Regions from separate parts of the Ensifer sp. R-19 genome, predicted to be linked through region 2. Evidence: predicted binding sites of a transcription regulator. Region 2 holds the regulator's gene; each other region holds the start of a gene.
What was found. Region 2 encodes PhoB, which activates phosphate uptake and scavenging genes when phosphate is short. Its sites were predicted from a motif close to TGTCATNNANCTGTCAT; they were not measured.
Positions count from the first base shown of each region.

Region 1: ACN9MO_RS08220 (UDP-2,3-diacylglucosamine diphosphatase) is a predicted target of PhoB. The motif match lies at 2,547-2,563, and genes of this name have one in related genera.
Region 3: ACN9MO_RS08295 (LTA synthase family protein) is a predicted target of PhoB. The motif match lies at 5,109-5,125, and genes of this name have one in related genera.
Region 4: ACN9MO_RS22380 (Orn/Lys/Arg decarboxylase N-terminal domain-containing protein) is a predicted target of PhoB. The motif match lies at 4,140-4,156, and genes of this name have one in related genera.

Region 1 covers NZ_CP184569.1:1,684,157-1,691,614, reverse strand. Annotated here, with positions in the region: gene ACN9MO_RS08225 (NADP-dependent malic enzyme) at 129-2,441, opposite strand; gene ACN9MO_RS08220 (UDP-2,3-diacylglucosamine diphosphatase) at 2,615-3,451, shown strand; partial or broken gene ACN9MO_RS08215 (MFS transporter) at 3,549-4,760, shown strand; partial or broken gene dgcA (N-acetyl-D-Glu racemase DgcA) at 4,798-5,703, opposite strand; gene ACN9MO_RS08205 (ABC transporter permease) at 5,960-7,087, shown strand; gene ACN9MO_RS08200 (ABC transporter ATP-binding protein) at 7,110-7,458, shown strand, end outside.
Region 2 covers NZ_CP184569.1:152,847-160,304, reverse strand. Annotated here, with positions in the region: gene argF (ornithine carbamoyltransferase) at 1-287, opposite strand, end outside; gene ACN9MO_RS00760 (aspartate aminotransferase family protein) at 388-1,587, opposite strand; gene ACN9MO_RS00755 (GcrA family cell cycle regulator) at 2,009-2,530, shown strand; gene phoB (phosphate regulon transcriptional regulator PhoB) at 2,599-3,282, opposite strand; gene phoU (phosphate signaling complex protein PhoU) at 3,542-4,255, opposite strand; gene pstB (phosphate ABC transporter ATP-binding protein PstB) at 4,306-5,121, opposite strand; gene pstA (phosphate ABC transporter permease PstA) at 5,135-6,457, opposite strand; gene pstC (phosphate ABC transporter permease subunit PstC) at 6,454-7,458, opposite strand, start outside.
Region 3 covers NZ_CP184569.1:1,700,614-1,708,071, forward strand. Annotated here, with positions in the region: gene ACN9MO_RS08270 (ankyrin repeat domain-containing protein) at 111-1,106, opposite strand; gene ACN9MO_RS08275 (hypothetical protein) at 1,194-1,844, opposite strand; gene ACN9MO_RS08280 (TolB family protein) at 2,010-2,837, opposite strand; gene ACN9MO_RS08285 (hypothetical protein) at 2,865-3,200, opposite strand; gene ACN9MO_RS08290 (NAD+ synthase) at 3,197-4,879, opposite strand; gene ACN9MO_RS08295 (LTA synthase family protein) at 5,149-7,080, shown strand; gene ACN9MO_RS08300 (DUF1003 domain-containing protein) at 7,218-7,458, shown strand, end outside.
Region 4 covers NZ_CP184570.1:663,078-670,535, forward strand. Annotated here, with positions in the region: gene gtdA (gentisate 1,2-dioxygenase) at 1-216, shown strand, start outside; gene ACN9MO_RS22365 (VOC family protein) at 209-715, shown strand; gene ACN9MO_RS22370 (helix-turn-helix domain-containing protein) at 851-1,078, shown strand; gene ACN9MO_RS22375 (GNAT family N-acetyltransferase) at 1,154-1,714, opposite strand; gene ACN9MO_RS22380 (Orn/Lys/Arg decarboxylase N-terminal domain-containing protein) at 1,738-4,095, opposite strand; gene ACN9MO_RS22385 (acetyl-CoA carboxylase biotin carboxyl carrier protein) at 4,373-4,798, shown strand; gene ACN9MO_RS22390 (acetyl-CoA carboxylase biotin carboxylase subunit) at 4,798-6,195, shown strand; gene ACN9MO_RS22395 (hypothetical protein) at 6,182-6,649, shown strand; gene pxpB (5-oxoprolinase subunit PxpB) at 6,646-7,356, shown strand; gene ACN9MO_RS22405 (biotin-dependent carboxyltransferase family protein) at 7,353-7,458, shown strand, end outside.

The DNA of each region.
Region 1 (7,458 bases), 1.5 Mb from region 2:
TTCCGCTGTGATTCTCGGGCGATAGAGCGTCGCGCTCAACAACTGCGCGACGCCCGGATATGGCATTGGGGGCGCCGGTCTGGCGCCTGATATCTGCGAAGATCGAAGGCGATCTCCGCGGTATCATGTCAGCCCGGATGGCTGGCTTCGACGACCGCGAGGGCCGCCATGTTGACGACACCGCGCGATGTGACCGAAGGCGAAAGGATGTGCGCGGGAAGCGCCGAACCCAGCAGGATCGGACCGACATGCAGGCTGTCGGTCATGGTCTTGACGACGCCGAGCGTGATGTTGGCGGCATCGAGATTGGGGAAGACCAGCAGGTTGGCTTCACCCGGCAGGCTGCTGTCCGGCATGACGCGTTGGCGCAGCGCTTCCGAGATCGCCGCATCGCCGTGCATTTCACCGTCGACTTCGAGGTCAGGCGCGAGTTCGCGCACGAGCTGAAGCGCCTTGCGCATTTTGGTGGCGCTTTCCGAGTCGCGCGAACCGAAGTTCGAATGCGAGACGAGCGCTGCACGCGGCGTGATGCCGAAGCGGCGGATTTCCTGCGCGGCCATGACGGTCGTCTGCGCGATCTCCTCGGCGCTCGGGCAGTAGCTGACATAGGTGTCGGTGAAGAAGGTCGCGCCGCGCTGCGAGATCAGCAGGCTGAGGGCGGAGAAGTCGAGCACGCCTTCGCGCTTGCCGATGATCTGCGAAACGTCGCGCATGTGCCTGGAGTACCGGCCTTCGACGCCGCAGATCAGCGCATCGGCTTCGCCGCGCTTGACCGCAAGCGCACCGATCACCGTCGTGTTGGTGCGCACGATCGTACGGGCCGCCTCCGGGATGACGCCGAGGCGTCCGACGAGGGCGAAATAATCCTCGACATAGTCGCGGTAGCGCGGATCGCCTTCGGGGTTCACCACTTCGAAATCGACATCCGGACGGATGCGCAGGCCGTAACGGCGCAGGCGCGTCTCGATGATCTGCGGACGCCCGATCAGGATCGGCCGGGCCGTGCTTTCTTCCAGCAGCACCTGGGCGGCGCGCAGCACGCGCTCGTCTTCGCCCTCGGCAAAGATCACGCGGTTCTTCTGGGCGTTCTTCGCGGCGGCAAACACTGGCTTCATGATGAAGCCCGAGCGGAATACGAAGCGGTTCAGCTTGTCGAGATAGGCGTCATAATCCTGGATCGGACGGGTGGCGACGCCGCTTTCCTCGGCCGCCTTGGCGACGGCCGGCGCGATCCTGAGGATCAGGCGCTGATCGAAGGGCGAGGGGATCAGGTAGTCGGGGCCGAAGACCGGGGTTTCGCCGGAATAGGCGCGGGCGGCAACGTCGGACGGCTCCTCGCGGGCAAGGCCGGCAATGGCGCGGACCGCCGCCATTTTCATTTCTTCGTTGATCGTGCTTGCGCCGCAATCGAGCGCGCCGCGGAAGATGTGCGGGAAGCACAGAACGTTGTTGACCTGGTTCGGGAAGTCCGAGCGGCCGGTGCAGATCATCGCATCCGGGCGGGCGGCACGGGCCTCTTCCGGCATGATTTCCGGCGTCGGGTTGGCAAGCGCCATGATCAGCGGCTTTTCGGCCATCTGAACCAGCAGCTCCGGCTTCAGGACGCCGGCAGCGGAAAGGCCGAGGAAGACGTCTGCGCCGCCGATGCTGTCGGCGAGCACGCGGTTGTCGCTCTCCTGGGCGTAGATGGACTTCCACTCGTCCATCAGCACCTCGCGGCCCTTGTAGACGAGGCCCTCGAGATCGTGCACCCAGATGTTCTCGCGCTTGGCGCCGAGGATGACGAGCAGGTTGAGGCAGGCGAGTGCTGCCGCACCGGCACCCGACGTCACGATCTTCGCCTTGGCGATATCCTTGCCGGCGAGTTCCAGGCCGTTGAGGATGGCGGCGGCGACGATGATCGCCGTTCCGTGCTGGTCGTCATGGAAGACCGGGATCTGCATCTTTTCACGCAGCTGGCGCTCAACCTCGAAACATTCCGGTGCCTTGATGTCTTCAAGGTTGATGCCGCCGAAGGTCGGCTCCAGCGCCGAGATCACGTCGACCATGCGCTCGATGGACGAAGCGTCGATCTCGATGTCGAAGACGTCAATGCCGGCGAACTTCTTGAAAAGGACGGCCTTGCCTTCCATCACCGGCTTGGAGGCGAGCGGCCCGATATTGCCGAGACCGAGCACGGCCGTGCCGTTGGAGATGACCGCGACCAGGTTGGCGCGCGCCGTGTAGTCGGCGGCCGTTTCCGGGTTGTCGCGGATGGCGATGCATGGCGCGGCCACGCCGGGCGAATAGGCGAGTGCCAGATCGCGCTGGTTGCCGAGCGGCTTGGTGGGCTGGATTTCGAGCTTTCCCGGGCGCGGGTAACGGTGGAAGAAAAGGGCCTGCTGGTCGATGTCGCCGCTGGCCGGACCGATGTGGGATTTCGTCTTGTCGCCCGTGTTCATGCTCTCACATTCCTCATTCGTGGTCGTGCCTTTTGGCATGAATTCGGAGCGAGGTACAGTTTTGCCGTGCTGATTTCAGCGGCCAGACCGGCGGCAAGGCGCTCATGTCATCTTCCTGAAACACGAGTCTGGTTTTCACGGGGGCAGGAAGCGTAATTAAAGACGAGGCTGGCATGACGGCGCAGCAAGACAAGTCCGTACGAAAGCTCAGGACGTTGTTCATCTCCGACGTCCATCTCGGGTCGAAGGCCGCCAAGACGGACTTCCTGCTCGATTTCCTGCGGCATCACGAAGCGGAGACGATTGTGCTGGTCGGCGACATCGTCGACGGCTGGAGGCTGAAGCGCAGCTGGTACTGGCCGCAGAACTGCAACGACGTCGTCCAGAAGCTTCTGCGCAAGGCCCGCAAGGGCACCCGCATCGTCTATATCCCCGGCAATCACGACGAGTTCCTGCGCGATTTTCCCGGCGTGCACTTCGGCGGCATCGAGGTGGCGCAGCGCTACATGCACGAGGGTGCGGACGGCCGTAACTATCTGGTGCTGCATGGCGACGAATTCGACGTGGTGGTGCGCAATGCCCGTGTGCTCGCCTATCTCGGCGACTGGGCCTATGACACGGCGATCGCCATCAATATCGGCCTGGCCGCCATTCGCCGGCGCCTCGGCATGCCCTATTGGTCGTTCTCCTCCTGGGCCAAGCTCCAGGTGAAGCATGCCGTCAACTTCATCGGCGAGTTCCAGAAGGTGGTTGCCGAGGAAGCCCGTCGCCACGACGCTCAAGGGGTGATCTGCGGCCACATCCACCATGCCGTCATCGAGGACATCGGCGATATCCGCTACATCAATACCGGTGACTGGGTGGAAAGCTGCACGGCGATTGCCGAGCATCACGATGGCAGGATGGAACTCATCACCTGGCATCAGATGCGCGGTGGCGCGCTTGAGGGCGAAGCCTCTGGTGAAGCCGACAAGCTGCTTGCCCAATTGCTGACACAGCGCGCTGCGTAACCGGAGAGCGACAGGTCACCTCCTGTCGCGAAAACTAGGTTATGGCGAGGCATGCCAGGGCTGTGCTAGAGATTGAGCACAGCCATCAGGTCAGCCGATGATTCCCTCCTCAGCGCCCGCAACCGTGGGCCCTCCGCCGCGCCATTTCGCGCTTCGCATCGCCTTGCTCTTCTGCGCGCCGTTGATCGTCAACGGCTTCGCGATGCCGTATTTTCCGATGTGGCTCAGCACGCTCTCGATGAGCGACTTCGAGATCGGCGTCGTGCTGGCGCTGCCGATGTTCGTGCGCGTCATCACCGCGCCGATCGCCGGCGTCATCGCCGACCGCCTTGGCGAGCGGACGATCGTGCTGATCTGGTCCGGCTTCCTATCGCTTGCAACCGCTCTGGTGTTGTTTTACTTTCGCGACTTCTGGCCGGTGCTGGTCATCTACACGCTGCAATCGGCGGTCTATTCGCCCTATGTGCCGATCGTCGAGGCGATCGCGCTTTCCGGCGTCCGCCGCTGGGGCTTCGACTACGCCCACATGCGGCTCTGGGGCTCGGTCGCCTTCATCGGTGCGACAATGCTCGGTGGCTGGATGGTCGGCATATACGGCAGCGACATGGTGCTGCCGGCGATGGCGATCGGTTTCGGCCTGACAATTGCCATGGCCTATGCGGCGCCGCGCGTCGGAAAGCCGCGCCGGCCATCGCCGATCACTGCACTCACCGAGCCGCCGCCGAAGTCGCTCAAGCAGCTCGACCTGCAGCTGCTCCTGATCGGTGTGACGCTGGTCAATGCCAGCCACGCGATGCTTTTTGCCTTCTCGGCGATCTACTGGCAGCACATCGGCTACAGCGGCACCGAGATCGGCCTGCTCTGGAGCGCGGGCGTGGCCGCCGAAGTCACGATGTTCATCTTCGCCAAGGCGATCAGCCGCCGTTTCAGCGTCTGGGTGATGATCCTGTCGGGCTGTTCGCTCGCCGTGGTGCGCTGGATCATCTTCCCGATGGATCTCGGTTTCAGCGGCTACTTCATCCTCCAGTGCTTCCACGCCTTCACCTATGCGATCATGCACACCGGCATGCAGCACAAGTTGGTCGAGCGGGTGGTGGAATCGCAGGAAGCGTCCGCCCAGGGGCTCTATTTCTTCTACACCGGCATCTTCACCGCGATCCTCACGTTCCTGTCTGGCTATTTTTACGCCTGGTATGGGGTGAAGGGGTTCTATTCGATGTCGGTCGTCGCCTTTGCCGGCTGCTGCTTCGCGGTTGCCGCCTGGTATCTTCAGCCCCAGAGGCGCGGTTCCGGCGGAAAACCAGCGAAGCCTCGTAGCGCAGACCCGGTGTGCGGTCTTCGGCGAGCAGCAGAGGCCCGTCGAGATCGACGAAATCGGCGCCCTGGGCAACCAGGATCGCCGGCGCCATCGCCAGCGAACTGCCGACCATGCAGCCGACCATGATCTTGAGGCCAAGGGCTGCTGCTTGATCGCGCATGCGCAGCGCTTCGGTAAGGCCGCCGGTCTTGTCGAGCTTGATATTGACCGCGTCATAGCGGCCGACGAGCGCGGCGAGGTCCTCGGTCGCGTGCACGCTTTCATCCGCACAGATGGGTACCGGGCGGGCAATCGTCGCCAGCGCATCGTCGCGCCCGGCGGGCAGCGGTTGCTCGATCAGGTCGATCCGTTCCTCGGCGCAGATTGCGAAGTGATAGGCGAGGGTTTCGGGCGTCCACCCCTCATTGGCATCGAGGATGATGCGGCTCTCGGGCGCGCCCGCCCGCACGGCGCGGATACGCGCGCCATCGTCCGGTGTGCCGACCTTGATCTTGAGGAGTGCGCGGTGGGCATATTTCGCCGCCTGTTCGCGCATGGTGTCTGGCTCGGCGAGTGATAACGTGTAGGCGGTGGTCAGTGCGTCGGGTGAGGCTATGCCCGCAAGCGAATGAACAGGCTTGTTTTTCTGTTTGGCCTCCAGGTCCCACAGTGCACAATCGACGGCATTTCGTGCGGCGCCCGGTTTCATCTGGCGCTGCAGTTCGACACGGGTCAGGCCAGCCTCGATGCGCGGGCGAATGGAAGCGATCTCGGCCAACACTGAATCGATCGTTTCACCGTAGCGGCCGTAGGGCACGCACTCGCCGGAACCGGTGTGGGTGCCGTCACTGATTCGGCAAGTAACGACGCTCGCCGTCGTCTTGGAGCCGCGCGAGATCGTAAAGGTGCCTGCGATCGGGAAATGTTCCACCGCTGCATCGAGAGAAAGTGACATGAAAACGTCTCCGGCCTGCATTCTGAAGGGCTGGTATCGCCACCGGTCGAAGGTTCGGGTGACAGCAACGATACGAGCGGTTATGACGGTGTAAGGATTTACGAATCTTTACGGCGGCGCGCGTTGAGATGCGCAAAGTTCGCTGTAACACTTTAGGCCCGCTGCATAAATTTGTCCTGAGACCGACCCCGATCCAGGGAATTATGCAGTAGAAATTCGGGAAAACAGAAGCCACGTGTCGCAACCTGCCCGCAAGATGACCGCTGATGTCGCGCTGGCCGAAAGTGGTGGCGAGCGAAGCTATGTCTTCACCGGCGTCTGGCGGCATGAAACAGCCGAGGCGATGGCGGCGAAGCTGGACCAGCTCGCGCGCAAGGGTGACAGCGCCGCTCAGTTCGACCTTTCCGGCGTGACCGCGATGGATACGGCCGGGGCCTGGATCATCCGCCGCTTCGTGACCCGTGTCGTCGGGCCGTCCAGAGATGACGTTCACTTCGCCGACGGCGGGCAGCGCTATGTCGAGCTGCTCGACGCCTTGCCGGCAGAACTGCGTTCGCCCGATGAAGGCAAGGAGCGGGTGCCGCTGTTCCAGCGCATATTCGCGCCGGTCGGCGAGGTCATGATCGCGACCTGGGAAGATATCGTCGCTGCCATGTACATTCTTGGCTCTGCGGTGCGCGGCGCCCAGCTGAAGCTTGGACGGCACAGCGGTGTCTCGCCGGCGGCGATCGTTCATCAGATCGACCGGATGGGCGTGATGGCAGTGCCGATCATCATGCTGATGTCGTTCCTGATCGGTGCGATCATTGCGCAGCAGGGCGCGTTCCAGCTCCGCTACTTCGGTGCGGAAGTCTTCGTCGTCGATCTCGTCGGCATCCTGCAATTGCGCGAAATCGGCGTTCTTCTCACCGCGATCATGATTGCCGGCCGTTCCGGCAGTGCCATCACCGCCGAAATCGGCTCGATGAAGATGCGCGAGGAAGTGGACGCGCTGAAGGTGATGGGGCTGAGCCCGATTGGCGTTCTCGTCTTTCCGCGCCTCGTCGCGCTCACCGTTGCTCTGCCGCTGCTGACGATCATCGCGAACTTCGCGGCCTTGACCGGTGCCGCTCTGGTTGCCTGGGGCTATTCCGGCATCACCATCCCGACCTTCCTTGCGCGTCTGCAGGAAGCGGTCGATTTTTCATCTGTCGCCGCCGGCATGATCAAGGCGCCGTTCATGGCGCTGATCATCGGGGTGGTGGCGGCCGTCGAGGGGTTGAAGGTCGGCGGCAGCGCGGAATCGCTTGGCCGTCACGTGACGTCCTCGGTGGTCAAGTCGATCTTCGTGGTGATCCTGATCGACGGGCTCTTCGCCATGTTTTACGCGTCAATCGATTTTTGAGGCGGAGAACAGCGTGAACCCATTGGAAAAACGGCACGATGCGTACCAGGCGACCGAGGCGAACGGGCGGGAGTCCGTTCTTTCAGTCCGTGACCTGACGGTGGGCTTCGGCTCCAACATCGTGCTCGACAAGCTGAACCTCGAAATCTACCGCGGCGAGATCCTTGGTTTCGTCGGCGCTTCCGGCACGGGCAAGTCGGTGCTGATGCGCACCGTGCTGAGGTTGCTGGCGAAGCGTTCCGGCAAGATCGAGATCTTGGGCGCCGACTACGACAAGATCACCGAAGCCGAGCGCATCGCGCTCGACATGCGCCTCGGCGTTCTCTTCCAGCATGGCGCGCTCTTTTCGGCGCTGACGGTGCGCGAGAACA
Region 2 (7,458 bases):
GACAGGACCTTCGCCGTATCGCCGATCGTCTCGGCGCGACCGAGCTGCATCTCCGTGCCCGAAAGGAACAGGGTTTCGCCGCCGAGCTGGCGCATGCCGACATCGAAGGACACACGGGTGCGGGTGGACGGCTTTTCGAAGATCATCGCCAGCATCTTGCCGGCGAGCGGCTTCTCGGCGGTTCCGGCCTTGGTCGTCGCCTTTCGGACGCGGGCATCATCGATGATCGTCCGAAGATCGGCGGCCGTCATGGCCGAAAGATCGAGAAAGTGTCTGGTGCCTGCCATCGTACTCGGTTCCTCAAAAAATCGAACCTATGTGCGCCACGCAGCGGCGTGAACGCACGAAGGTCATTCTACCATCCTGGGTCAGTCTTGGCCCTATCGGTCAGGCCGCAGCGTTACCACTTGCCTTCCGCACTGCTTCGGCGGCGCGCTCGATGCGTGCGAGGCCCTCGCGTGCTTCCTCCGCCGTCACCGTCAACGGCGGCAGCAGGCGCAACACGTTGTCGCCGGCCGGCACGGCCAGGAGCTTCTCGGCGCGGATCTCCTTCAGGAGATCCGCCGAGGGGCCCTTTACCTTGATGCCCAGCATCAGGCCATCGCCGCGGATATCTTCGATGATATCGGGATAGCGATCCTTCAGCGAAGCAAGACCCTGGCGGAAGACGAGCGCGACGTCGCGCACATGGGCGAGGAAGCCATCAGCGAGGATGACGTCGAGCACGGCGTTGCCGACGGCCATCGCCAGCGGATTGCCGCCATAGGTCGAGCCATGCGTGCCCGCCACCATGCCGGCGGCCGCCTCTTCCGTCGCCAGGCAAGCGCCGAGCGGGAAGCCGCCACCGATGCCCTTGGCAACGGCCATGATATCCGGGCGGATGCCCGTCCACTCATGGGCAAAAAGCTTGCCGGTGCGGCCGACGCCGGTCTGAACCTCGTCGAGGATCAGGAGCAGGCCGAATTCGTCGCAGAGGGCGCGCAGTTCCTGCATGAATTCCTTGGTCGCGGGACGGATGCCGCCCTCGCCCTGGATCGGCTCGATCAGGATCGCGGCGGTCTCCTCGGTGATCGCATTCTTGACGGCTGCGAGGTCGCCGAACGGAACCTGGTAAAACCCTGGGGCCTTTGGCCCGAAACCTTCAATGTACTTTTGCTGACCACCGGCGGCGATCGTCGCGATCGTGCGGCCGTGGAAGGCGCCCTCGAAGGTGATGATGTGAAACTTCTCCGGCTGGCCTTTGGCGAAGTGGTAGCGCCGCGCCGTCTTGATCGCGCATTCCAGCGCTTCCGCACCGGAATTGGTGAAGAAGACCCGATCAGCAAAGGTTACGGCGGCCAGGCGGCGTCCAAGACTTTCCTGACCGGGAACCTCGTAAAGGTTGGAAAGGTGCCAAACCTTCTCGGCCTGCGCCTTCAGCGCCTCGACGAGATGCGGATGCGCATGGCCGAGCGAGTTCACGGCAACGCCGGCAGCGAAGTCGAGATAGCGCGAGCCGTCTTCGGCGATTAGCCAGACGCCCTCTCCTCGCTCGAAACGCAACGGCGCGCGCATGTAGGTATCGTAAAGCGGCGTGGTTGCAGTCATGCGAGGCTCTCCTTCACTCCAATCGGCATCGGTCCCGCTGCTTCATGCGGCCCGATAAAAATCAAAAATGCCGCCTTTCGGCGGCGCAGGCACTATTCCTATTTCGCACTGCAATGTCAACAAAACCAAGCCTTGCAGCGCGGTAACGAGATCCATTTCCCTGCGACGAAAAAATCGGCCGGTAGGGCTTGCAAAAATGCAACGCCAGCCGAGCAAGTTGGGGAAAACTACGAAATCGATTCGGCGTGAATCCCGGGACTCTTGCCACGGAGTCCGGCGGTCAGTACGTTAACATTCAATTACTAGACGCATGCGGCGGACCTAGTCACCAAAAGAGTTATCGCGTTTGCAACCTCGAGATTCAACCGGGGTGCGGTGAGGGATTCTGCCATCCCCAACGCTGAGAACGGAGAGTGCAGAAATGAACTGGACTGACGAGCGGGTGGAGAAACTGAAGAAGCTTTGGTCCGAGGGCCTAAGCGCAAGCCAGATCGCGGCACAGCTCGGCGGCGTCAGCCGTAACGCTGTCATCGGCAAGGTTCATCGCCTGAGCCTTCCAGGCCGCGCCAAAGCCGGCGGCAGCGCCACTGCGGCGGCCCGCCCGAAGCGGCCGACCTCGGCGCCGCGCGCTCCGAACTACGCCTCGCGCGTTTCGACCCGCACCGTTGCCCGTCCGTCCGGCGCCACCGTTCTCAAGGAGGAGATCGAAGTCGATCTCGTTGCCGAGCAGGATTTCAGCATCCAGACCGACGTGGTCGTGCCAATGTCGCGCCGCCTCGAGCTGACCCAGCTCACCGAACGCACCTGCAAGTGGCCGATCGGCGACCCGCTGAAGGAAGAGTTCCATTTCTGCGGCAACGATTCCCCGGAAGCTTCGCCCTATTGCAGCTTCCATGCGCGGCTTGCCTACCAGCCGTCCGCCGAGCGCCGTCGGATGCGCTAAGGATCCGCACAGGACCAAAACGAAAGGGGCCGATCGGCCCCTTTTTTATTGACTTCTGTTTGCCCTTCTCAGCTTTCGAGCGAGTAGCCGGCGCCGCGCACGGTGCGGATGACATCAGGCATGGTCGAGAAGTTCAGCGCCTTGCGCAGGCGGCCGACATGCACGTCGACGGTCCGCTCGTCGACATAGATGTCGTGGCCCCAGACGCCGTCCAGCAACTGCGAGCGCGAGAAGACACGGCCCGGAGAGGACATCAGGAACTCCAGCAGGCGGAACTCCGTCGGCCCCAGGCGAACTTCGCGGCTGCGACGATGGACGCGATGGGTTTCCCGGTCGAGCTCGATGTCGCCGCAGCGCAGCAGCGTCGAGAGAACTTCGGGCTTCGCCCGGCGGAGCATCGCCTTGACGCGGGCCATCAGCTCCGGCGTGGAGAAGGGCTTGACCACATAGTCGTCGGCCCCGGTCGCGAGACCGCGAACGCGCTCGCTTTCCTCGCCGCGCGCCGTCAGCATGATGATCGGCAGCCGCTCCGTCTCCGGGCGCTGGCGCAACCTACGGCAAAGCTCGATGCCGGAGACGCCAGGCAACATCCAGTCGAGGATCAGAAGGTCGGGCAGGCGTTCCTGTAGCCGGATCTCCGCCTCGTCACCCCTGAGGATCGTATCGACGTCGAAGCCTTCAGCTTCCAGATTGTAACGCAGCAGGACGCTCAGCGCCTCTTCGTCTTCGACCACGGCGATTTTTGGCAACATCAGGTAACGTCTCCTTACCGCGAGCGCCGTGCGGGTCCAGCGGACCGGCCGGCACTCAGACACTCTAAATCTGGAGCACCCCCGCCAATTTCAAAGGCGGTGCGAAAAGCCGCATGCTTCAGATGCAGGAATTCGGGGCCGCGACCGAAGCCGCGACCGGATGATATTCATGGGGCATGCATTGCGAACGGCGCGTTTAACGCCAGAGCGGGATGGGGAAAAGTGTATGCGGTTGTCCCCCGCATCCCGCTCAAACCTTCTAGTCGTTGACCGAGCCCAACGTCGACGTGTTGTCATCCTTCGGGCGCTCACCTTCCGGCTGGGCACCCGTCGCCATGTAATAGATCGTCTCGGCGATGTTGGTCGCGTGGTCGCCGATACGCTCGATGTTCTTGGCACAGAACAGAAGATGCGTGCAGGGCGTGATGTTGCGCGGATCTTCCATCATGTAGGTGAGCAGCTCGCGGAACAGCGAGGTGTAGATCGCGTCGATCTCCTCGTCGCGTTCGCGAATGCTGTTGGCCTTTTCCGGCGAACGCGAGGCATAGACGTCGAGCACTTCCTTGAGCTGCACCAGAGCGAGCTCGGCGAGATGCTCGAGACCGCGGGCGAGCTTGCGCGGGATGCCGGAACCGGCAACCGCGATCACGCGCTTGGCAGTGTTCTTGCCGAGGTCGCCGACACGCTCCAGGTCGGAGGCGATGCGGATCGACCCCATGATCTCGCGAAGGTCGGCGGCGACCGGCTGGCGCTTGGCGATCGTGACAATCGCCTTCTCGCCGATCTGGCGCTCGGCATCATCGAGAACAGTGTCGTCCGAGATTACCTTCTGCGCCAGCGCCAGGTCGGAATTGACCAGGGCGCGGACGGATTCGGCGACCATCTGCTCGGCGAGACCGCCCATTTCCGAGATGCGGCGCGTCAGGTACTTCAGTTCTTCGTCATAGGCGGACATGATATGCATGGACATGATCGTCGATCCTTACAGGCGCTTTCCAGTGACTGTTGCAGCCGTGATTGGCCTCAGCCGAAGCGGCCCATGATGTAATCCTGGGTGCGCTGGTCATCCGGATTGGTGAACATCTTGTCGGTGTCGTTCTCCTCGACAAGATTGCCGAGGTGGAACATGGCGGTGCGCTGCGAAACGCGGGCGGCCTGCTGCATCGAGTGGGTCACGATGACGATCGTGAAGTTCGTGCGCAGTTCGTGGATGAGTTCCTCGACCTTGGCGGTCGCGATCGGGTCGAGTGCCGAGCAGGGCTCGTCCATGAGGATGACTTCCGGGCTGACGGCAACAGCGCGTGCGATGCAAAGGCGCTGCTGCTGACCACCGGAAAGGCCGGTACCCGGCTCCTGCAGGCGGTCCTTCACCTCGTTCCACAAACCTGCCTTCTGCAGGCTGGTCTCGACCACCTCGTCAAAGTCCGCCTTGGTGCGGGCAAGTCCGTGGATGCGCGGACCGTAGGCGACGTTGTCGTAGATCGACTTCGGGAACGGGTTCGGCTTCTGGAAGACCATGCCGACGCGGGCGCGCAGCTCGACCACGTCAATGGTCGGGTCGTAGATGTCGTCCTCATCGAGCGTGATCTTGCCGGTGACGCGGCAGTTCTCGATGGTGTCGTTCATGCGGTTCAGCGTGCGCAGGAAGGTCGACTTGCCGCAGCCCGACGGACCGATCAGCGCCGTTACCGTGTTCTCGCGGATGTTGAGGTTGACGTCTAAAAGCGCCCGCTTCTCGCCGTAGTAGACCGACACATCCTTGCCGATCATCTTGAAGGGAACCGTGTTCATTTTCTGATCCAAGGCTTTCTCGACCGCTGCTTCTGACATGATGTTCATAGTAATTACCTCACTACCAACGGCGCTCAAAGCGACGTCGCAACAGAATGGCGCCAAGGTTCATGACGACGAGGAAGATGAGAAGAATGATGATCGCGCCGGAGGTGCGCTCGACGAAGGCGCGTTCCGCCTCGTTGGCCCACATGTAGATCTGCACCGGCAGCGCTGTCGACGGCTCCATCGGCGAACCGGGATAGTCGACGACGAAGGCGACCATGCCGATCAACAGCAACGGCGCGGTTTCGCCAAGCGCATGGGCAAGGCCGATGATCGTACCGGTCAGAATGCCCGGCATCGCCAGCGGCAGAACGTGGTGGAAGATGGTCTGCATCTTCGAGGCACCGAGACCGAGCGCCGCCGAACGGATGGACGGCGGAACCGCCTTCAAGGCCGCGCGGGTGGCGATGATAATCGTCGGCAGCGTCATCAGCGTCAGCACGAAACCGCCGACGACGGCTGCCGAACGCGGCATGCCGGCAAAGTTGATGAAGACGGCGAGACCCAACAGACCGTAGACGATCGACGGAACGGCCGCGAGGTTGTTGATGTTAACCTCGATCAGGTCGGTGAGCCGGTTCTTCGGAGCGAACTCCTCAAGATAGATCGAGGCGGCAACGCCGATCGGCAACGACAGCACGAGCACGATCAGCATCATGTAGAACGAGCCGAGGGCGGCAACGCCGACGCCCGCCGCTTCAGGACGGCTGGAGGCGCCGAAGGTGAAGATGCCGGTGTTGAAGCTCTTCTTCAGGACGCCGGCGCTTGCGAGCTCGTTCATCCAGGTGACCTGCTGGTCCTTGACCTTGCGCTTGCTCTCTTCGACCTTGAGGTCGATCTGCCCCTTGTTGGCGGAGTCGATGTTGGCTTCGGCCAAAAGGGTGACCGGAATGGTCTTGCCGATGATGGACGGATCCGCCACGACCATGTCGCGCAAGAGCGTACGGGAGCTCGCAGAAACCATGTCGGTCGCCTGCTTGACCAGCGGCCGTTTGGTCGCATCGATGCCGAGCTGCTTGACGAGCGCATCACGCACCAGCAGCGGATAGTTGGCGGTCATCAGTACCTTGCTGTCGGTCGTGCGTTCGCCGTTGGGGTCGATGACCTTTTCGGTGAATTCGATCGGCAGCGTGATCGTCGTCTGCTGGAACGCGGTGTAGCCGTTGGAAATGACGGTCCACAGCAGCAGCGCCAGGAAGAAGAGACCGGTGCTGATTGCCGCAATGCCGTAGGCGCGGAAGCGGCGCTCGGCGGCATAGCGACGCTTGATGCCGATATCGCGTTTTGCGGATTCAGGACGGGCGGAGATCCGGACGGTCGGGGAAGCGATGTCGGTCATTCGTACTGTTCCCGGTATTTGCGCACGATGTAGAGCGCGTAAATGTTGAGGCCGAGCGTGATGACAAAGAGCGTGATGCCCAGCGCGAAGGCCACCAGCGTCTGCGGCGAGGTGAACTCGAGGTCGCCCGTCAACTGGTTGACGATCTTCACGGTCACCGTCGTCATCGGCTCGAAGGGATTGATCTGCATGCGGGCCGCGACACCGGCTGCCAGCACCACGATCATCGTTTCGCCAACGGCACGCGATGCGGTCAGAAGCAGCGCGCCGACGATGCCGGGAAGTGCTGCCGGGAGAATAACCTTCTTGACCGTTTCCGAGCGGGTGGCACCGAGACCGAGCGAGCCGTCACGCAATGCGCGCGGCACCTGGGTGATGATGTCGTCCGAGAGCGACGACACGAACGGGATCAGCATGATGCCCATGACGATGCCTGCGGTGACCACGCTCTGCGCCTGGATGAAGTTCTGGTAATTGCCGGTGGCAAGACCGTTCAGCTGCGCCGAGATATCACGCAGGAACGGACCAACGGTCACGAGAGCGAAGAAACCGTAGACGATGGTCGGGATGCCGGCGAGGACTTCGAGCAGCGGCTTTGCGGTCGAACGCAAGCGCGGGCTTGCATACTCCGCCATGTAGATGGCTGCGAAGAGGCCGATCGGCACCGCAAAGAGCATGGCGACGAAGGCGATGTAGAGCGTGCCGGTGAGAAGCGGGATCAGGCCGAACTGGCCGGAGGCGCCGCCGCTGCCGGCAGCAGCGAAACGCGGATCCCAGACCGTGCCGAAGAAGAACTCGAACGGCGAGACCATGGTGAAGAAGCGGCCGGCTTCCGACAGCATCGAGGCGACGATGCCGACCGTCGTCAGGATGGCGATGGAAGACGCGACGATCAGCGCGCCGAGAATGACCCGCTCGACCTGGTTGCGTGCACGGAAGCGGGTGGCGATGTTGCGGATGGCGTAGATGCCGCCAGCAATCGCGATCAACAGTACGGCCGC
Region 3 (7,458 bases), 1.5 Mb from region 2:
TTGAAATACTTAACGATTTCAACCGGCTGAATCCGCCAGCAATCAGCAGTCGCAGGCGGATTACAGGGAGCGCAAACCAATGTCAGCGCTCCCCATTTGGACGGAGCGTTCTATTTCGGAACGGCTGCCGGGCGCAGCAATGCGATGACCTCCTCATTGCCCTTGTCACGCGCCAGATCTCGTATCGAGGGGCCCGCGACACCGTCACCTATGCCGGCGTTTGCGCCTCGATCGAGAAGCAGCCGCACAGCGGCCGGCTGCCCGTTGACCACGGCGAACGCCAGTGGCGTCATCCAATCCTGTTGCGGTTCCGGACGGCCGCGCCCCCGGAACCTTCCGAACGGCGTTTCGAGCAACTCTGGCTCCCGATCGAGGATTTCGGCAACCCATTCGACCATGCCGAAGGCCGCGGCCGCGAAGATATCCAGCGGCTGCTCCTTCAGGAAGCGCACCATCTCGGCCTTGCCGTTGTACTCGGCCCAGCCGATCGGCGGCGCATGGTGGTAGGGATCACGGGCCGTTGAATTGGCACCGTGATCGAGCAACAGCTTCGCCATATCAACATTGCCGTGCAGTGCCGCCACGTGCAGCGGCGTGCGCGATGTCATGCGGTTGACGTCGAAGCCGAGCGACAACATGAGCGTGGCTTCGGCGCGCCTGTCGTCACCCGCCGCCTCGTGCAGAAGCGCCGGATGCGCGGTCTGCGCGCGTGTGATCAGCGTCGGATCCGCATTAACGAGCGCCCTCGCCGCATCGGCCTTCATTTCTGAGATAGCCCGGGCCAGCCGGTCAACATCGTCCAGCGGTGCCTCCGTTGCCCCGCGCGAAACGAGAAACGCAGCCAGCGCCGCATCACCGCCGAGCTCTGCCCATTGATAGGGCGTCCGGCCCTTGATGGGACGATTGACGTCGGCACCATGCTCGACCAGCAGGCGCACGCGCTCGCCCATGCGTTTTTCGAGCGCCCAGGCGAGCTGGTAGTCGAAAACGCGTTCGCCGTTTTCAACGAAACCGCCATCGTTGCGAACCAGCCAATTGTTCCGATCGTTGGCGCCAAGGCCATAGTCGAGCAAAAGCTTGAGGCACGTGTTGTCCGGCTCGAACATCCGGTTGTAGAGCGCCTGGCTGTCATTCGCCCTGGCACCGGCATCGAGCAGCAGCCGCGCGAAAGCGACGCAATCCGGATGTTGCGGCTACCGCTCGGGGCCGGCCTCGCCTTCGCCGAAGACGCCCGTCAGCGCCGTGAAGCGGTACTGACCGTCGTCAAGCCAATGCGCATCGGGACTGGCACCCCGTTCGATCAGGCGTCGGCCGGCGGGCAGAGAGGAATGGCCGGGAACCCGGGCATAGGCAGCGTAGAGCAACGGCTCCCAGTCATACGGCCCGCCGCGTTTGCCTACGAGTTTCGGATCGCGATCGAGCCAGCGGTCAATTGCCTCTACGTCGCCGAGCGCGGCTGCAACGTGGATGCTGTCGCCGGCGATTTCGGGATGTTCTTCCAGCAGTGCAAGCGCCTGGGTGAACCGCTCGGGATCAGCGGCTATGTCGCCGAAGTAGGAGACGGTCGCCAGAGACAGAAAGCGGTTTGCAAGCTGCTCGGTTGCAGGTGCATTGCTCCCGGATTTCTCAAGATGCCGCTTCAGCCGTGTCCAGCTCGAAAAGCCGAACTCGCGGGCGAGCACCAGTTGCGCATCCTGGAGCCCCATTGCAGCGGGATCGGCAAAATAGGGAAACGCCCGCTGCCTTGCACTGGCATCATCGGCCTTCACGGCTTTCAGAAAAGCCTTGGCCTGCTTGCGGATCGTTTCGAGGGTAAGGTTCGCGGGAAGATCGCGCGCGATCATGAAAGACCTCCTTTCATTCACGTCCGGTATCCGCGCCCACAGACTGAAAAGAGGTGTGGCAACCAAGTTCAGTGAGACAGGTGGGCCTTGCCCTTCCCGCGGATCGGATGCGCCCTGCGAACGAGGTCATCGCTAGCACGCTGCCCTTATACTTGTCCAGCGCGCTCAGCTTTCAGGCTGATACCGAACGAAGGCGAAGCGATCGCCTGACGGCGACCAGTTGGGAACGTTGATGGTTCCCTGCCCGCCGAAAAGTTCGAACAGGATGCGCGGGTTGCCGCCGTCCATATCCATCAGCCGCAGGCGGACATCGAGATCCCTCGGATGATCGAAAACATCACCGTCATAGGAGAGCACCAGCAGATGCTTCCCATCCGGCGACGGATGCGGAAACCAGTCGCCATAGGGGCTGTCGGTGATGCGCGTGACGTCACTGCCATCGGGGCGGATGCGCCAGATCTGCATGCGTCCGGTGCGGCTGGAGTTGAAATAGATCCATTCGCCATCCGCCGACCAGTCGGGTCCGTCGTTGCGCCCTTCCCCGTGGGTCAGCCGCTGCTCCTCGCCGCCATCAACCGAAATCGTATAGATGTCGAAGACCTGGTCGCGGATGCCGCAATAGGTCACTCTTCGCCCATCCGGCGACCAGCCGTGCCAATAGGACGGCAGGTTGCGGGTGACGAGCCGCGGCGTGCCGCCTCTAGCCGGCAGCAGGTAGATCGCCGACTTGCCGAACTCGGTCTTGTCGCTGATCGCGATGGTGGCGCCATCGGGCGAAATGCCGTGGTCGTTGTTGCAGAGCGCGGCAAAGCCGGTATCGATCTCCACCGGCTCCGAACCGTCGAAACCGAGGCGATAAAGACGGCCATCGCCGTTGATGACCAGATGCGTGCCGTCCCGCGACCAGTTCGGCGCCTCGACCAGCCGATCGGTCTGCCAGACGACGCGCGTTTCACCGGTAACGATGTCATAGGTCTCGATGGAACTGCGCATCCCGTTCTCCCGCCGCGACCAAGGCAGCTATTTGCGTTCTTCGCCTCTCGGCAGCGTCGCCGCGACCTTGGCGCAGATCGACTGCATCAAATTGGAATTGCGTTGATCTCGCCAGGTCGAGACGACGCCCCAGGCCAACAGCAGAAGGATGCAGACGAAGGCCACGCCGACGATGGCGATACTGCCGCTTGCAAGACCATAGATGCCGAAGACCGCCGGCGTCGCGAAATAGGCGATCTGCGCCGAGAGCTGCCGGCCAGCAGAAACGTCGCTCAGCGACCACAGCCGGATCAGCCGGATTTCCTCGTCCGTGAACTCCGGACAGCTTTCCTTGCCGTCCCGCCCTTGGCCGAACGCGCTCACCCTCGATCGCGGAAGCGGTTGGTGATCGGGTACCGCCGGTCGCGGCCAAAATTCTTCTTGGTGATCTTGACGCCCGGCGCCGATTGCCGCCGCTTGTATTCGGCAATGTAGAGCAGGTGTTCGACCCGGTGAACCGTCGCCTCGTCATGGCCGCGGGCGACGATCTCGTCGGTCCCCATCTCCTTTTCCACCAGGCATTCGAGAATGTCGTCGAGCACCGGATAGGGCGGCAAAGAATCCTGGTCCGTCTGGTTGGGACGCAATTCAGCCGAGGGCGCCTTGTCGATAATATTTGGGGGAATGACGACGCCGGAGGGTCCAAGCGCGCCCGGCGGAACCGTGGTGTTGCGCCAGCGCGAGATGGCATAGACCTCCATCTTGTAGAGATCCTTGATCGGATTGAAGCCGCCGTTCATGTCGCCATAGAGCGTGGCATAGCCGACCGACATTTCCGACTTGTTGCCCGTCGTCACCACCATCGAGCCGAACTTGTTGGAGATCGCCATCAGGATGGTGCCGCGGGTACGGCTCTGCAGGTTCTCCTCGGTGATGCCGGATTCGGTCCCCTCGAACATGTCGGAGAGCGCGCTTAAGAACCCTTCGACCGGCTCGGAGATCGGCACGATATCGTAGCGGCAGCCGAGCGCTGCGGCACATTCCTTGGCGTCCTTCAGCGATTCCTGCGAGGTGTAGCGATAGGGCAGCATGACTGTGCGCACCCGCTCCTCGCCGAGCGCATCGACCGCCAGCGCCGCGCAGATCGCGGAATCGATACCGCCGGAAAGGCCGAGTACGACGTTCTTGAAGCCGTTTTTGTTCACATAGTCACGGAAGCCGAGCATGCAGGCGCGGTAGTCCGACTCCTCGCGCTCCGGCAGGCGCGACTGCAGCCCGCTTTCGCAATGCCAGCCGCTTTCGCCCTTCTTCCATTCGACGATCGAAATCGCCTCTTCGAACTGGCTCATCTGGAAGGCGAGAGACTTGTCGGTGTTGAAGGCGAAGCTTGCGCCGTCGAACACCAGTTCGTCCTGGCCGCCGAGCTGGTTGGCATAGATCATCGGCAGGCCGGTCTCGAGCACCTGCTTGAGGACCACCTGGTGGCGCACATCCACCTTGCCACGAAAATAGGGCGAACCGTTCGGCGACAGCAGGATTTCCGCGCCACTTTCCGCGAGTGTCTCGCAAACGCCGAGATCGCCCCAGATGTCCTCGCAGATCGGAATGCCGATGCGCACGCCGCGGAAATTCACCGGGCCCGGCATCTCGCCCTGGTCGAAGACGCGCTTCTCGTCGAACTCGCCATAGTTCGGCAGATCGACCTTGTCGCGGAACGCGATCACCTTGCCATCGTCAAGCACGGCCACCGAATTGTGCCGGCCGGTCTTGGCCTGGCGCGGGAAGCCGATGATGACGCCCGGGCCGCCGTCCGCCGTGTCGCTCGCGAGCTTCTCGACCGCCTGGAGGCAGGCCTTCAGGAATGCCGGCTTCAGCACGAGATCTTCGGGCGGATAGCCGGAAATGAACAGCTCCGTCAAAAGCAGGAGATCGGCGCCCTGGCGCGCCGCATCGGCACGCGCCTCACGCGCCTTGGCCAGGTTTCCGGCGATGTCGCCCACCGTCGGATTGAGCTGGGCGATTGCGATGCGCAGGAGCGAGGGGGCGATCTTGTGAGCGGTCATGAGCGGGCCTGTCGGTCTGTTCTGAGCGATTGCGTCTGACTTTCGCAATGTTCTTTAGCGCAATCCGCAGGAAAATACCCACAGGCAATCGCCGCTCCGCGAAAAAAAACCGAAAAATTCTGTCTTTCCCGGTTCTTATGAAGGGCCGTTGCAGCGCCCTCACGCGACGAAAAGCTGTTCCCAAACCCCGTTAAGAAACCATTCATCCCCTGTTCAAAATGACGGGCGTATGACAGTTACACGACACATTTATGAAACTGGAGAACATGTTGGCTAGTATCGATTCCGCTGTCGCGAGAGGTTCGCGCGTCTATGTCGATAGACCCGGCTTCACCGCACGGCACGCCAAGACGCTTGCGGCCACCCGCAGCGCATTGTTCTCCCTTTTCGTCGCAGCCGCTCTCGTCTTCGCCGTCGAGCTGATCGTGCGCCAGTCGATGGCCGATACGCTCGCCTATATGCTCGACCCGACGCGCCCGGCGCTGACGACTGTCGGTGCATTCTTCCTGATGCTGCTGGCCGTCGACGGCATTTTCGGTCGCGAACATAAGTCGGCCGTGGTGATTGCGCCCCTCGCCATCATACCCGCCGTCGTCTGCCAGCAGAAGCAGGTCTTCCTGTCCGATCCGCTTTATCCGACCGATTTCCTGTTCGGCCGCCAGATCATGGAATTGATGCCGGTGCTGGTGAAGGACCGCCCCTGGACCGCCGTCGGCATCGTCGTCGGCCTCATCGCCGCCGTTGCCGCCATCGGCCTCTTGCTGCGCTACGCCTGGCGCAATTTCCCCAAGCTGACGCGCCGCGAGCGCATCGCTCGTGCGGCCTTTGCGCTGCCGCTGCTCTTCGCCTTCTGGCACATCATGGATTACAACCAGTTCTCCTGGATCCGTGATCGCCTGAAGGTCATCCCCATCATGTGGGACCAGACCGAGAACTATAAGCACAACGGCTTTGCGCTTGCCTTCGCCATCAACCTGCCGATGGCCAATGTCAGCGCGCCCGCTGGCTACATGGCCGACGCCATCGATCGCATTCCGGTGAAGCCGCTTCCGGCTGGCACCTCGCACCGCGGCAAGCCCGACGTCATCGTGCTGATGAGCGAATCCTTCTGGGATCCGACCCGCCTGCCCAACGTCAAGCTCTCGCCCGATCCGATGCCGACGATCCGCGAGATGCAGTCGGGCAACGTCTTCTCGCCGGAATTCGGCGGCATGACCGCCAATGTCGAGTTCGAGGCGCTGACCGGCTTCTCCAACGCCTTCCTGCCCTATGGCAGCATTCCGTACCAGCAGTACATCCGCAACCCGATCCCGTCGCTCGCTACCTTCTTCCGTGGCGAAGGCTATGTCTCGCGCGCCATCCATCCCTTCCAGAGCTGGTTCTGGAACCGTACCGCCGTCTACAAGGCCTTCGGTTTCGACACCTTCAAGTCGGAAGAGAACATGCCGCCGATGCAGAAGCGCGGCATCTTTGCCTCGGACGAGTCGCTGACGCATGAGATCATCCGCCAGGCCGACGCCATGGACGATCCGTTCTTCTTCTTTGCGGTGACACTGCAGGGCCATGGCCCCTATGAGGCAAACCGCTATGCCAAGAACACCATCAAGGTCGAAGGCAACCTGCCCGAAAGCGACCGGCAGGTGCTGGAAACCTATGCTCAAGGCATCAAGGAAGCCGACGAGAGCCTGAAGAAGCTGATGGACTGGGCAAAGAAGCGCGATCGCGAAACGATCATCGTGCTGTTCGGCGACCACCTGCCGCCGCTCAACACGGTCTATACCAGCACCGGCTTCATGAAGGGCGTCACGGCGGAGCGCAAGGGCTCGAAGGACCAGATGAAGGCGCAGCACGAAACGCCGCTCGTCGTCTGGTCGAACAAAACAGGCCCGAGAAAGAACGTCGGCACGATCAGCCCGGCCTTCCTCTCCTACCAGATCCTCAAGCAGTCCGGCTACGAGCACCCCTATTACACCGGGTTCCTCGGCAAGGTTCATGACCAATACCGGGTCGTCGACCGCTACATGCTGATCCGCAGGAACGGCAAGGAAGTCGCCGAGTGGTCGCGCCAGCCGAAGGTGCCGGCTCTCTTGCGTGACTATCGCTTCCTGCAGCACGACATGATGTTTGGAGACCGCTTCTCCACCGACCGGTTCTTCAAGTCCCACGCCGACCTCTTCGCAAGCGCGGCCGAGACCCACTGAACCACGAGCGCCGGACCGGCCACACCCGGTCCGGCTCTTCATGCTCTCGGTCGGCCAGATTTTTCCGCGACGCAAAACCGCCACGCACATTTGCTGGAAATGCTCTAGATTTTCTCCGGTCAACCCCGGAGATCGCCATGCCGCATTTCAACAACATCTCGCACCAGTTCTTCGGCAAGCCGCTCAGCGAACTCGGCGAGATCGAGCGCCGCATCCTCGCCTACGCCCGCGAGCGGCGCACGCTGACCACCGATACCAATGCGGCCTTCGCTGCCGAGCAAACCTTAGGCGACAGGCTCGCCGACAACATTGCCCGCGTTGGCGGCTCCTGGAGCTTCATCGTCACCTTCTGCAGTTTTCTCGTCTGCTGGGTCATCG
Region 4 (7,458 bases), on a different replicon from region 2:
CGCTCGACCGATGCCACCGTTTTCGTACCGATCGAAGGGCGCGGGCGATCACATATCGGCGATACCGTGGTCGAATGGGGCAAGCGCGACATCTTCGTCGTGCCCTCGTGGCACGACGTACGCCATGAGAGCGACGAGGACAGTGTGCTCTTCTCCTTCTCGGATCGGCCCGTTCAACAGGCGCTGTATCTGTTTCGGGAGGACCGCTATGCCTGAGGATGTATCAGGCATAGTGGTCCATCATTTCGGGATTACGGTCTCGTCCCTAAAAACGTCGCTGAATTTCTGGATCAACGTTCTCGGCTTCGAGCTCATTGGAAGGGATGTTTTGGAGGACCGTGATTTCGTTCGCGACGTGACGGGAGTTCGTGACGGGTCCATTGAGCTTGCCATGCTAGCAAAGGGGCCGCATATCGTCGAACTTCTGGAGTACAAGACGGCTTTAGGGCGAAAGGCGCTTGCCTTCCAGGCATGCGACAGCGGGGCATCGCACATCGGACTCATGGTGCGGGACGTTGATGCTACTCTGCGCATGGCAGCGCCCTACGGGTGGAGCGCCTTCGGCGCGCCGCAGGTCGTGGCAAACGGGCACTGGGCGGGGCGGCGGGTTGTCTATCTAAAGGGCCCGGACAACGTGCTGATCGAACTCGTCGAACCAGGTCCGGAGGGCGAGCGGCGTGATATCATGCTTCGAGCGACAGAACGGCGGGACTAAGGGGCGGCCACCTTGAGCACCGCTTAGGCCAACTAGCTTGCGCACGCGAAGGTTTTGAGAGGTGCGAGCTGGCGATCGGGGAACAGCCCATCCGGTAGTCAGACTTGTTTGGGCGGCGCCGCGCATGACCCGGCTATGCGGCCCTCTCGATTTCCGGATCCGTTACAACTCATCCGTGAACAGCGGATGAACCGGGCGATGGAACTTCTGCGCAAAGAGGGACATTGCATAACGGAGACTGCTTTCGAAGCCGGTTTCTCTTCGAGCTCCGCATTTTCAAGTGCGTTCTTTGGTTATGTCGGAAAGACACCCTCAGTTTACGCAAAGGCCTTTAGCCGGCGTCAGAGATCGAGTGCTGAATGAAGGCCAGGGAGTCGCGGCCGCCTCTCGGGGAGGCTTGAGCGGGCGCAGCCCACCCGGGTTTTCCAACTTCGATCGTCAACGGGTGGAGAGGGGCGGGGGAGGCGGTGGCGTCGTCGCGCCGGTGCCGAGCGAGCGTTGGACCATGACGCTGTCCGCCCAGCGCCCGTAGCGATAGGCTACCCCCTGCAGGAGGCCAACGCGAACGAAGTTGAACCGTTCGTGCAGCGACAGCGAGGCAACATTCTCGGCATCGATATAGCCGATCATCTGCCGGAAGCCGGCTGCAGCACAAGCGTCGATCAGGCCGCGCATGAGCAGACCTCCGATGCCCTGGCCGAGATGTTCATGATGAACATAGATCGAGTGCTTGACGGTATAGCGGTAGGCAGGTCGCTTGCGAAACAGTACGACATAGGCGTAGCCGACCACTGCGCCCTCCTTGATCGCGACAAGGTGCGGGAAGCGGCGGCTCTTCAAGTTCTTCCGCCGCTCGCGCAGATCGTCCGGCTGCGGCGTGTCGCCCTCGTCCACACCCTCCTCGATGCCGCGGCGAATGTGGCGGCGATAGATCGCCAGCATCGCGTCCACGTCGCCGTCCCGCGACGGGCGAATGACGATTGACTTGTCCTGCTGCATGAGGGATCCGAAATTCCTAAATCCTATTCGGCGACGACGTAGGTATGAAGTCGTACGCGGCCCGATGCGTCCGTTTCACGGTAGAGACCTTGGATCTCGACGTCAAAGCCGGGAAACGCGTTGAAACAGGCTTCGAACATCTTGAGATAGTCGATCATCGGCTGCGCTCGCTCGGTCAACCGCTCGCCCGGCACGATGGTGGCGATCCCCGGCGGATAGACGACGAAAGGCGTCGTTGCGATCCGCCCGGCGATGGCGTCGATCGGAAGATAGTCCACATCGTTGCGCACGAGGCAGCGCGCCGCGTCGTGGGGCGAAAGGGCGATATCAGGCAGGTGCGCTTCGGAAAATTGCTTCGCCTGCAGCGCGCTGACATTGGCGTCGCGGAAGAAGCGATGCATATCGCCGCACAGGTCGCGCAACCGCACGCCAGCGTAACGACCGGGTCGGCGGCGATAAAATTCCGGGATTGCCTCTTCCAGAGGCGCATTGTCATCATGAAGCCGCTTGAATGCTACGAGACCACTGATCAACGTGCCCGCTTTGCTTGCCTCGACGCCGGGTGTGAGCAGGAACAGCAGGGAATTCAGGTCGTTCTTTTCCGCGACGATCCGGTTCTCACGCAGATATTGCGCGACAATCGGCGCCGGAATGCCGTGCTCGGCATATGCGCCGGTCGCCCTGTCGAATCCGGGCGTGAGCAGCGTGAGTTTGTTGGGATCGGTCATTGCGAAGCCCGGCGCCATATCGGAAAAGCCGTGCCACGCAGCACCTGGGGCTAGGTGCCAGAAGGCCGGGTTGGTGGCGAGTTGATCGGTGGCAACACTCTCCCAGGGCACGTCGTGCACCGCTCCAGGGCTTGCCACATCCGGCATCGCCACACGGTCCGGCACGAAGGGCTCGAAAAACCAGCGGCGCTCAGGCCGACGCTCCTTCTCCTCGAACTCCCGGCGCACAGCCCGTATCTTCTTGCGCAGTTCGATGCCGAGGCGGATCGTATCGTCCCACAGCACTTCGCCAGAGCGGCCCTTCATCATCTGCGCGCCGACGTCCAGGGAGGCGAAGAGGGGATAGAAGGGTGAGGTCGAAGCGTGCTGCATGAAACTCTCGTTGAAGCGCCGGTGCTCGACCCGGCGCTTCTGGCCGGTGATGTGCCGATCCCTCATGTGGATCTGCGAAGCCTGTGAAAAGCTCGCAAGCTGCTTGTGAGTGGATTGCGTGGCGATGATGCCCGGCGCATCGGGTCCGAGTTCGGCAAGGCCCATGGCAAAACGTCCGGCATAGAGCGGATGAAACTTCATGAAGCCCGCCCAGGCCTCGTCGAACAGGATGTAGTCGCACAGATGCCCGATGGCCTTCAGGATCATCTCCGCATTGTGGATCGTGCCGTCATAGGTGCACTGTTCCACCACCGCCACCCGAAACGGGCGCGGTTTCTGCCAGGCGTTAGGGTCTTTGACCAATGGGTGGGTGCGGATGCGTTCCCGCAGCGCCTCCTCGTTCAGGGAGCCAAAATCCATGGGGCCTATCAGACCATGGGCGTTTCGCGCGGTCGGCACATAGACCGGGATACCGCCGGAGATCATCAGCGCGCCGTGATGCGCCGCTTTGTGATTGTTGCGGTCGAACAGAACCAGGTCGCCATCGGTGACGAGGGCGGAGAGCGCGACCTTGTTGGAGGTCGAGGTGCCGTTGAGGACGAAATAGGTCTTCTCCGCGCCAAAAATCTTGGCGGCTTCCTTCTGCGCCGCGAGCGCCGGGCCCTCATGGGTCAGGAGATCGCCAAGGTCGAGCACCGAATTGTCGAGATCGTCGCGGAACACCGCTTCGCCCAGATGCTCCATAAACACGCGGCCGACCGGGCTGCGGCTATAGAACACGCCGCCATTATGGCCGGGACATGTCCAGAGCTGGTTGCCTTCCTCGGCGTAATCCACCAGCGCGCCGAAGAAAGGTGTCTTCATCGTCTCGGCATACTGCTTGAGGCGGCTGATGAGGTTCTTTGCGATGAAGGCGGGGGTCTCCTCGGACAGGAAGACATAACCGTCGATGAAGTCGAGCACTTCTACCGGCACATCCTCGAAGCGCTTGCGGCGGATCAAGAGAATGATGGGGAATTCGAGGCCGCGACGGCGCATCAGATTGATAAGGGAGGCTGTCTTGCCCTCCATGCCCTTCTTGCCCCAATCGACCATCATGCAACCGATGGCCGCGTCCGTCTGGACGGCGATTTCGGCGTCTTCAAGATTGCGCGCGCGCACCACCTCGAAACCGGATCGTTCGATCTCCTCGACGATTTGGTTATAGCGGGCCCCCTCCAGGTCCTCGCTGTTGAAGGCGGGTGTCGCGAATAAAAAGGTGAAGCGCCTGAAGTAGTCCATCTGAGCCTCCGCCATCAATACGCAGCGAGTTGTTCGTGTGTTTCGTGACGATGTTGTGACAGCGGCCCGGATTATCTGTGATGTTCGAGACCAACTCGTGCCGGCCATTCGTCCAAGAGTCCTCGTGGAGCAGCGGGAGAGGGGGCGGTGGTTCTCTCTATTCAAAGTTTGTCTGCCCCCATCAAACGGGATGCTGTGTAAGATTTCCCCAACTGCACCGGACGGATCAAGGCTCTCAGGGCCGCACCCCGGTGATCTTCGTTCCGTGGGGAAAACAATGGATCTGCAAAAGATCAAGACGCTTCTCGACTTTGTCGGGCGTTCGCGTGTCTCGGAGCTGACAGTCAGCGATGCGGACACGACTGTCGTCATTCGCAATCCGGCTCGTGTAGCCAACCTGGAAATCCCAACCACAGTGCAGGCAACGCCATCGACGGTCGAGCCGCCAAGGTTGGACGACCAGCCGCAAACGCAGCTTGTTCGTGCTTCGACCTCAGGCATCGTACATCAGTCAAACAGCCCGGGATCCGCTCCAATCGTGGCGGAAGGCGATCCGGTAGAGGTGGGTCAGGCTCTCTGCATCGTGGAGGCGATGAAGGTCTTCACGACTATATCGGCTCCGTTCGGCGGCATCGTCAAGCGCATCTTCTTTGCGGACGGCCAGGAGGTCGCCTTCGGCGACCTGCTCGTGGAGATCGGGTGATGGATGCGTCTTTCGAGCCCGGCCGGAAAACCGGTCATCCATTTCACTCCGTCCTCATCGCCAATCGAGGAGAAATCGCCGTCCGGATCGAACGGGCCTGCAAGGAACTCGGCCTTCGCGCGATCCGTGTTGCATCCGAGGCGGATAGGGCCGGCGCGGCAGCACCGGGCGAAGGTGGTCCACTCTCGATCGGGCCGTCGACACCAACAAGGAGTTACCTCAACCAGGCGGCGATCCTGCTTGCAGCGCGTGTGACCGGCGCGGAGGCGATCCATCCGGGTTATGGGTTTCTCTCGGAGAATGCGGAATTCGCCGAAGCGGTCGAAAGGGCCGGACTGGTTTTCGTTGGCCCGCCGGCCTCGGCAATCCGCATCATGGGCGACAAGATCGCTGCCAAGCGCGCGATGATGGCGGCCGGCGTCCCTTGCGTGCCGGGACCGGGCGAGCCGCTACCTGATAACATAGATGCCGTGCGCGCCACCGCTGAGGCCATTGGTTACCCGGTCATCGTCAAGGCGGCCGGCGGCGGCGGCGGGCGGGGCATGCGCGTTGTGCGCGATGGCGCCGATATAGCCGATGCGGTCGTGATCACGCGCGAGGAGGCGCGCCGCGCTTTCGGCAAGCCTGAGCTCTACGTGGAAAAGTTTCTGGAGCACCCCCGCCATGTCGAATTCCAGGTGCTCTGCGACAATCACGGCAATGCAGTCTGGGTTGGTCATCGCGATTGCTCCGTTCAGCGACGGCACCAGAAGGTCGTCGAGGAGGCGCCGGCACCCGGTATCGCACCGGAACTCGCAGAGAGGATCGGCGCGCGCTGCGCAGAGGCCTGCCGGCAGATCGGCTATCGTGGGGTTGGGACCTTCGAGTTCCTTTACGAGCACGGCGAGTTCTACTTCATCGAAATGAACACCCGGCTGCAGGTCGAACATCCCGTGACGGAGGCGACAGCGGGCGTCGATCTCGTGCACGAGCAGCTGCGTTCGGCCCAGGGCGACGTGCTCGACACGCGCCGTTTCCACGGAGAGGCGCAAGGACACGCCTTCGAATGCCGTATCAATGCAGAGGACCCGACCACTTTCGTGGCCGCTCCCGGCCGCATTTCAGCGGTTCGTTTTCCAAGCGGACCGGGCATTCGCGTCGATACCCACATCTCGGCCGGATACCGGGTTTCCCCATACTATGATTCCCTGATTGCCAAGCTGATCGTCCACGCCCCGACCCGCGACGAGGCGATCCGGCGCATGCAGGTCGCGCTTTCGGAAACCAGGATCGAAGGCATCTCCACCAACCTCCCGCTGCACGAAAGGATCTTTGCAGATCCGGATTTCATGCAGGGCTGCGTCGATATCCATCATCTTGAAAAAAGTTTGAGGGAGGAAGCCGGTGTCAAGGCGTGACCGCTCGTCAGGCAGATCCGGGATCGGTGACTTCTCCGATCCGGCCCTCATCTCCACTCTAACCACCTGGCTTGGCGCTTCCGGCGCGAGCGAGTTGGAGATCAGCACGAAGGACGGTCACGCCTTGAAGATCGTGCTGGCCCCCGACGCCAGCCCGGTCGAGCGTCGTCAAGAGGCTCAGGATGTGACCTCGTTGGTGCCCGAAGGCCGGGCCGTCAAGGCGCCGCTTGCCGGGGTTTTTCGCGACCGGCATCCCGCTGGATCGGACGCTTCACCGCTTGCCGGTGAGGGCCGAGCGCTCGAAGCCGGCGATATCGCCGGTTTTGTCGAGGTCGGGCCCATCCTCGTCCCGGTGGTCGCGCCGGCAACCGCGATCGTCGCAGGCGTTCATGCCCGTGCCGGAGAGTTGATCGGCTACGGAGATCCCGTTTTGACCATGGAACACGCCCAATGAGCCTCCTGCAACAGGCCCCGTTCCCGTCGCCTGCCTCAATCGTCCCGAATACCGAGGCGCTGGCGAAGATTTCCTTCATCGGCACGCGTGCCTTTCTGCTCGAAGCACCCGGGGCCTTCGACCTGCCGAACCAGAGGCGCATCTGGGCGCTCTCCCGCGCGCTCGAGACGCACGAAGACGTCGCCGAAATCGTTCCTGGCATGACCAACCTGTTGGTCCTCTTGAAGGAGACCCCGGACGATCCGCAAGCTGTCGTCCGGCACCTGCAGGACGAATGGCAGCGTTCGCAGGGCATCGAACTTGCCGGTCGGCAAATTGAAATCTCCGTCACCTATGGCGGCGAACATGCCACCGACCTGCCGGCGCTCTGTGACCTCAGCGGTCTCTGCGACCGGGAAGTCGTGCGCATTCACCACGAAGGCATCTATCGCGTCTTCGCCCTCGGCAGTGCGCCGGGCTTCGGGTACCTGCACGGGCTTGATCCACGCATCCACATGCCGCGAAAGACCGTGCCCTCGCTCAAGATGGCGCGGGGCTGCGTCACGATCGGCGGCATGCAAACCGGTGTTGCCGTGCTGACCGGCCCGAACGGATGGAATTCGATCGGCTTTGCCGAACTTCAGATGTTCGATCCGCTGGCTGCAGTGCCCGCCTTGATGGCGCCTGGCGATACCGTGCGCTTCCGCCCTGAAAGGATCGACTTGTGATCGAAATCCTCGAAACCGGCCCGCTGAACACTGTCCAGGATCGGGGGCGTCCGGGCTATCGAAATATCGGGGTCACGGCCTCAGGAGCAATGGATCCCGTGG